Regions from separate parts of the Subdoligranulum sp. DSM 23681 genome, predicted to be linked through region 1. Evidence: riboswitches for the same ligand, from Rfam matches in the RefSeq annotation. Region 1 holds a riboswitch; the other holds the start of a gene.
What was found. A riboswitch is a leader RNA that binds a small molecule or an ion and turns the genes downstream of it on or off. The one in region 1 is predicted to bind thiamine pyrophosphate.

Region 1 (3,406 bases):
GTGTACAGGGCGGGGCAGGAGGCGGCGGTGCAGGCTTCCAGTGTCAGCCGGCGTCCCTCCGGCGTGGCGGTAAAGTGGTCCAGCAGGCAGACGATGGCGAACCGGGCGGAAAATTCTTCTTCCCGGCGGCTCAAAGCCAGCAGCCAGGGCTGCCAGAAATCGGGTGTGCGGGCCATCCATTTACAGGAAACAGCGGTGGAATCACAGATACTCCAGTTGGTCACCCGGGGCAAAAAATCTTCCAGCCGGTCCCGGCGCTGGGCATCGGACATCCGTGCAGCACCGATGAGCATTCCGTGGAGCATGGCCTGCTCCAGATACGGCCCTTCCAGCGCCTGCCACAGTTCAGGGGATGCGGGCAGTGCTTTGGCCAGTTCTCTGGCAAGGGCCCGCAGCCTGGGCAGACGTACCCCCAGAATCGGCGGCGGGTCGGGGATCAGGGTGGCGGAAAAACGGGCATATTCCGGTTCGGCCATGGCCTGCAGGCGGGCCAGGATCTCCTGTTGGGTGTAGGGCATAAAAGGGCAGCTCCTTTCCTTTGCTTTATCCTACCATCGGATGCGGACGGCCGCAAGCCCTGCTCCAAAACAAAACGCCGGTGCGCGGTAAAGCGCATCGGCGTGCAGGCCCTTATATTTACATAAGGAAGGTCAGTCCATCACAAAGAGCTTGGGGGCGGCCTTGTACAGCAGGACCACAGCCACCACGGTCAGGATGGTTTCCGGCAGCATGTAGCTGGCGTTGTAGCCCAGGCTGTAGGTCCAGGCGGGCAGACCGTCGGACAGGTTGCCCCAGATCAGAACGCCGGAGAAGAAGCTGCACAGGAAACGGATGATGCAGACAACCGCGGTGCCCACACCCACACCAACCAGCCGGTTGGAGAAGGGCTTGGCAAAGACGCAGGCCAGACCCAGCAGGCTGAAAGCCAGCACATAGTCCAGCATGATCATGCCGAACAGGGGCAGCAGGCCGGGGGCCGGCGGGGCGTAAAAGCCCAGCAGCATCTGCAGCAGGCTGTTCACAAAGCCGGTGAACAGCCCCCACTTCACGCCGTGACGGAAGGACACCAGGATGAACGGCACCATGCTGAACAGGGTGATGGAACCGCCATTGGCCAGCTCAAAGATCTTGATGTTGGCCAGCACCGTGCCGAGGGCGATCATCAGGGCGCACTCGACCAGGATGCGGGTTTTGGAGGTGGTTTTGGACATGGGGAACACTCCTCAAAACGATAATAGTCCATAAAAACAAGAAACGCGCCCGACAGGCAAACCTGCGTGCGGGCGCGTGAGCTTCCGTATGATGGGATATCATCCCGTCCACTCCCTACGCCGGCATTACCCGGATCAGGTTAAAGGGTACTCCTTGCGGATCTCAGCCTTGCGGCGCCCCTGTTTCTATGTCCAAAAATAGTATACACATTTTGGTTAAAATGTCAAGATAAGGCGAAAATCGCCCCGCTCATGGGAGACAGATGCAGGACAAAACGGCCGCCGGACCATTGCAGTGCATTGCCGTCCAAAGGTCCGGCCGCAAACAGCAGGCTGGAGCGCCTTGGGCGGCCCGGGTCGCAGGGGGCGTCCAGAAAATGGTCGCCCAGATTGAAGACGCACAACAGCTTTTCGCTCTCCGTTTCCCGTAGATACCCGAATGCCAGTTTGCCTTCGTCTTGCAGTACCGGGCGATATCCGCCGCGGTGCAGGGCGGGGTGGCGGCTATACACCGCCCCCAGCGCCGCCGTATAGCGGTCCAGATTGCGGTGCAGCGGATGCCCCAGGCAAGCCCAGTCCATCTCCTTGTAAGGGTCAAAGGCCAGTGGCTGCCCGAACTCCCCGCCCATAAAGGTCAGGGGGCGTCCCGGCCGGGTGAACTGCAGCAGGTACAGTACCTGCATCTGCCGGAACTTTTCCTCTCCGCTTCCGGGCAGCTGCCACCAGACCGATCCGCTGTCCCAGGCATTGTCATCGTGACTCAGTGCGTTGACGGCGGTGGGGGAGCCGTGGTTTTGCAGCAGGGCGGAAAAACGTCGGCCGCGCTCGGCCGGGAGGGAGAAAAAGGTGAGGACATCCCGCGCCCAGGCACTGTCCCACACCGCATCGAACCCCAGGCCGCCCTGTGTGGTGGGAACGGCGGCATTGAGCGCACCGGCGGTATCCTCGGCGACCAGGAACACCGGACCGAACCGGGCGTGCAGCCCTCCGGTCAGGGTCTTGAAAAATTCCGCTGCCGCCAGGGCCTCCCCGGCATCCTGGGGACGGTAGAGGGCATGCCCCACAGCGTCCACCCGCAGGCCATCGCAGTGCAGCTCATAGATCCAGAAGGCGGCCGCACTCAGCAGAAAACTCCGTACCGGTCCGCTGGACAGATCAAACCGAAGGCTTCCCCAGTCACTGGGGCCCGCCTCAAACAAAGGGGCTCCGTCCCAGCGGGCCATCCGTTCAGGGTCCGGTGCAAAATGTACCGGTACAAAGTCGGCCAGAACCGCAATGCCGGCTCCGTGCAGCCGGTCGATGAGTTCGGCCACCCCCGCAAACCCGCCCAGGCGGGCGGTGGGGGCAAAGTATCCGCAGCCCTGGTACCCCCAGCTTCCGTCAAAAGGATACTCCGCCAGGGGCATCAGTTCCACACAGGTAAAGTTCCGTTCCTGCAGATAGGGGATCAGCACTTCAGCCAGTTCGCCGCCGGAATAGTACCGTCCGTCCCAATGCCGCCTCCAGCTGGAAGCATGCAGCTCGTAAATGTTCATGGGCATCTGCGGCAGCCAATGCCGCCGGGACATCCATTCCTCATCGGTAAAGTGGTATGCCGGACACAGCAGCCGTCCGGCGGTACCGGGCAGAGCCTCGTACCCGAAGGCAAAGGGGTCCGGTTTCAGCTGCCAGCTGCCATCGGGGCCCAGTATATTGTATTTGTACAGCTGTCCTTCCCGGGCGTGGGGAACCGTCCCCCGCCATAGCCCGTCCTCGCAGACAGCCAGTTCGGCGGCGTTCCACAGGTTCCAGCCGTTCCAGTCGCCCACCACCTGGACCCGGCGGGCATGGGGCGCCCAGACGGTGAACCGCCAGCCGCTTCCTGCCGGCTGGGCCCCCAGCAGCCGGTAGGCGTCAAAGCTGATGCCGCTGTAAAAATCCGCCACATCCGGCCGCATAGGCAGTGCTCCCTCCCCGATCAGGCGTTGAACGTTCCTGTTTTTGCTGTTGTAACTTATTGTATCACGGCTGCCCGCACAAAGGCAAACCCAGGGAATACCACCGGTAGGCCAAAATGCCCGCACAAACGACAAAAATCCCCAAAATATGGAAAGGAACCCAAAAATAGTGACGCCATTACGATGAAATTTTTACATCTTTCCCGGCTGTTGGACTTGCAATTTGCCCCTGTTTTCGTGTATGATTAGAACTGTATC
Region 2 (3,406 bases), 280 kb from region 1:
TACACCGCCAATACCTACACCCCGGGCACCGGCGACGACTGGGCGGTGTGGACGCCCTCCTCCGCGGCGCCTCTGGATCTTTCCTATTACAGCAGCAACCAGATCCTGGAATACGGCCCCACCACCCCCGGGGACCCGGTGTATTTCCTCGTCAACGCGGGGTGGTCCCGGCTGAAGATCACCCAGAACTACGCCGCCGGCACCGACCAGGACCTGAAAATCGACCTGGGAGACCAGGATATCAGCAACCTGTTCTCCCGCAGTACCATTGTGCGCTACCGCAACGACCCTACCCGGCTCACCGTGACCAAGACGGTGACCGGCTTCCGGGGGGAGACGGAACGGGACTTTGCCTTCACCCTGACCCTGACAGCCCCCGACGGTACCCCCCTGACCGGCGAGTATGGCGGCCTGACTTTTGACGCCGAGGGCAGGGCACAGACCACCCTGCGGGACAAGGAACGCCTGGTGTTTGAGGAGCTGGAACCGGGCACCGTTTTCACCGTCACCGAGGCCGAAACCGAAAACTATCGCACCACCGTGCAGCTCAACGGCGGGACCCCGCAAGAAACAAACGAACTCACCGTGACCCTGCCCGCAGGGGGCACCACCATCACCTTCACCAATGCCAGCACCCTGCAGCCCACCCCCACCCCGGCGCCCACCCTGACGGCCACTCCGTCACCCACCCGGACACCGGAGCCTGCCCCGGCACAGGAAGAGCCGCCCCGTACCACGCCCTGCCCCGCCGATGCGGATGCCCCCGCCACCGGAGACCCGGCCCGTCCCTGGTTGTGGGTGGTGGTGCTGGGTATCTCTGGTGCCGGACTGATGCTGTCGGAAGCCTTCCGTCAGCGCCGGCGGCAGGGGTGACGCCGGGATTTTGAAAAAACCATTGACGCCGCCGTCCGGCGGGACTATAATAGGCCCAAACAGAAAAACCGGGGGAGCTCGTGCTGACGGGCTGAGAGGAAGGAATCACCTTCGACCCTTACACCTGATGCGGATAATGCCGCCGTAGGAAGTTGTGGACGAAGCACTTTTTCGGGAGGCACCCTTTCGGGTGTCTCCCGTTTTTGTTTGTCTTTTTGGGAAAGGAAGTGGAAAACGGAAGGTCCGCGGCCGTCCGCGGCGGGCAGAGGGGGAGCGCCCTGTGCCCGGTACAGCCAGCGATGGGAAGCCGTGTTCCGGCGTGAGAGGAGGCCAGCAAGCCTCGACCGCAATTTTCCATGGGAGCCGCAGGAAAACCTGCGGGCAACTCTTGCGGGAAAGTGTCGCTGTGCCGGCCGTTTTCCGCAACCAAACCAAAAGGAGCGTTTGTATATGAAAAGCAACAAGACCCGTAAACTGGCCCTGGCCGGCGTGTTCTGCGCCGTGGCCGTGGTGGGCAGCATGTTCTCTTTCCCGGTGTTCGGCAGCAAGTGCGCCCCGGTGCAGCACATGGTCAACATCCTGTGCGCCGTGCTCCTGGGGCCCTGGTACGGGGTGGGGGTGGCCTTTGTGGCCAGCCTCATCCGCAATCTGACCGGTCTGGGCAGCCTGATGGCCTTCCCCGGCAGCATGTTCGGGGCGCTGCTGTGCGGTGTGGCCTACTGGCTCAGCAAGAACATCCCGCTGACCCTGGTGGCGGAAGTCTTCGGCACCTCCATCCTGGGTGGGCTGTGCGCCTATCCGGTGGCCATCCTGCTCATGGGCCAGAGCGTGGCGGATGTGGCCTTCTACGCCTACATCGTGCCCTTCCTGGTCTCCACCGCGGGGGGCAGCATCATCGCCGGGGCGCTGGTCTACGGCCTCAAGGGCACCGGGGCCCTTTCCACCATGCAGAAAACACTGGCAAGATAAGGAAGATTTCATGTTCGGACCTTACCTGGAAGCGGTGCGCCGGCAGGCCCCGCTCATCCACAACATCACCAATTATGTCACCGCCAACGACTGCGCCAACCTGCTGCTGGCCTGCGGGGCGTCCCCCATCATGGCCGACGACCCGGCCGAAGTGTCCGAGGTGCAGGCGGCCTGCGCCGGACTGCACCTGAATTTGGGCACCCTGCACACCGGCACCGTGCCCGCCCTGCTGTCGGCCGGGTGCACCGCCAACGCCCTGGACCATCCCATCGTGCTGGACCCGGTGGGGGTGGGCATCTCGGCGCTGCGGGGCACCACCGTCCGACAGCTGCTGGCGGAACTGCGCATCGCTGTCATCCGGGGCAACCTGTCCGAGATCAAGGTCCTGGCCCGGGGCAGCGGCACCGTCCACGGGGTGGACGCCGACGCCGCCGATGCCCTCACCGAGCAGTCTCTGGACCGGGTGATCCCCCTGGTACAGGACCTGGCACAGCGCACCGGGGTGGTGGTGTCGGTCAGCGGCGCCATCGACCTGGTGGCAGACGGGAAAACCGCCTATTGCATCCGCAACGGCTGTGCCATGATGCGCCGGGTCACCGGCACCGGCTGCCAGCTCTCGGCCCTGACGGCGGCCTTCGTGGCGGCCAGCCCGGACAAGCCTCTGGAAGCGGCGGCCGCCGCTGTCGCCGCCATGGGGCTGTGCGGGCAGATCGCCCGGAGCCGTCTCACGACCGGGGAGGGCAACGCCGCTTTGCGCAGCCGCATCATTGACACCATGTACAACCTGACGCCCCCACAGCTGGAGGAGGGAGAACGCTTTGAAACTCGATAACACCGCTATGCGGCTGTATGCCGTCACCGACCGCGCCTGGGTGGGGCGGCAGACCCTGTATGAACAGGTGGAAGATGCCCTGCGGGGCGGGGCCACCTGCGTCCAGCTGCGGGAAAAACAGCTGGACAAGGAGGCTTTTCTGGCGGAAGCCCGTCAGATCGCCTCCCTCTGCAAAGCCCATGGCGTGCCCTTCATCATCAATGATGATCTGGACATCGCCCTGGCCTGCGGGGCGGACGGGGTGCATGTGGGGCAGGACGATATGCCTGCCGCCGAGGTGCGCCGTCGGGCCGGCAGGGACCTGATCGTGGGGGTCTCGGCCCACAACGTGGCCGAGGCCTGCAAGGCCGCTGCCGACGGGGCCGACTACCTGGGGGCGGGGGCGGTGTTCACCACCTCCACCAAGCAGGACGTGACCGCCCTCTCCCATGCGGGACTCAAAGCCATCTGTGACGCCGTGGACATCCCGGTGGTGGCCATCGGCGGCATCAATGCCCAAAACCTGATGGAACTGCAGGGCACCGGGGTGGATGGCGTGGCCGTGGTCTCGGCCCTCTTCGGGGCCCAGGACATCGAGGCCGCCGCCCGCAGCCTGCGGGCCCTGTCCGAGGAAATGACCCGGAAATAAACAGAAAAAGACAGCGGGCCGCCCCGAAAGGGCGGCCCGCTGCGGCGGCAGACCGGGGGCACCACTCTCTGTCGCCTAAGAAAAAATAATGCAGAAGGAGTTTT

Region 2: linked by a shared signal. The riboswitch ahead of thiW (energy coupling factor transporter S component ThiW) and the one ahead of thiT (energy-coupled thiamine transporter ThiT) in region 1 are both predicted to bind thiamine pyrophosphate.

What each region holds. Positions count from the first base shown of each region.
Region 1 covers NZ_CM168050.1:2,529,333-2,532,738, forward strand. Annotated here, with positions in the region: gene AC127K_RS11660 (DNA alkylation repair protein) at 1-518, opposite strand, end outside; gene thiT (energy-coupled thiamine transporter ThiT) at 651-1,211, opposite strand; TPP riboswitch at 1,307-1,403, opposite strand; gene AC127K_RS11670 (1,4-alpha-glucan branching enzyme) at 1,436-3,148, opposite strand.
Region 2 covers NZ_CM168050.1:2,247,259-2,250,664, forward strand. Annotated here, with positions in the region: gene AC127K_RS10340 (SpaA isopeptide-forming pilin-related protein) at 1-873, shown strand, start outside; TPP riboswitch at 934-1,041, shown strand; gene thiW (energy coupling factor transporter S component ThiW) at 1,324-1,842, shown strand; gene thiM (hydroxyethylthiazole kinase) at 1,853-2,674, shown strand; gene thiE (thiamine phosphate synthase) at 2,661-3,302, shown strand.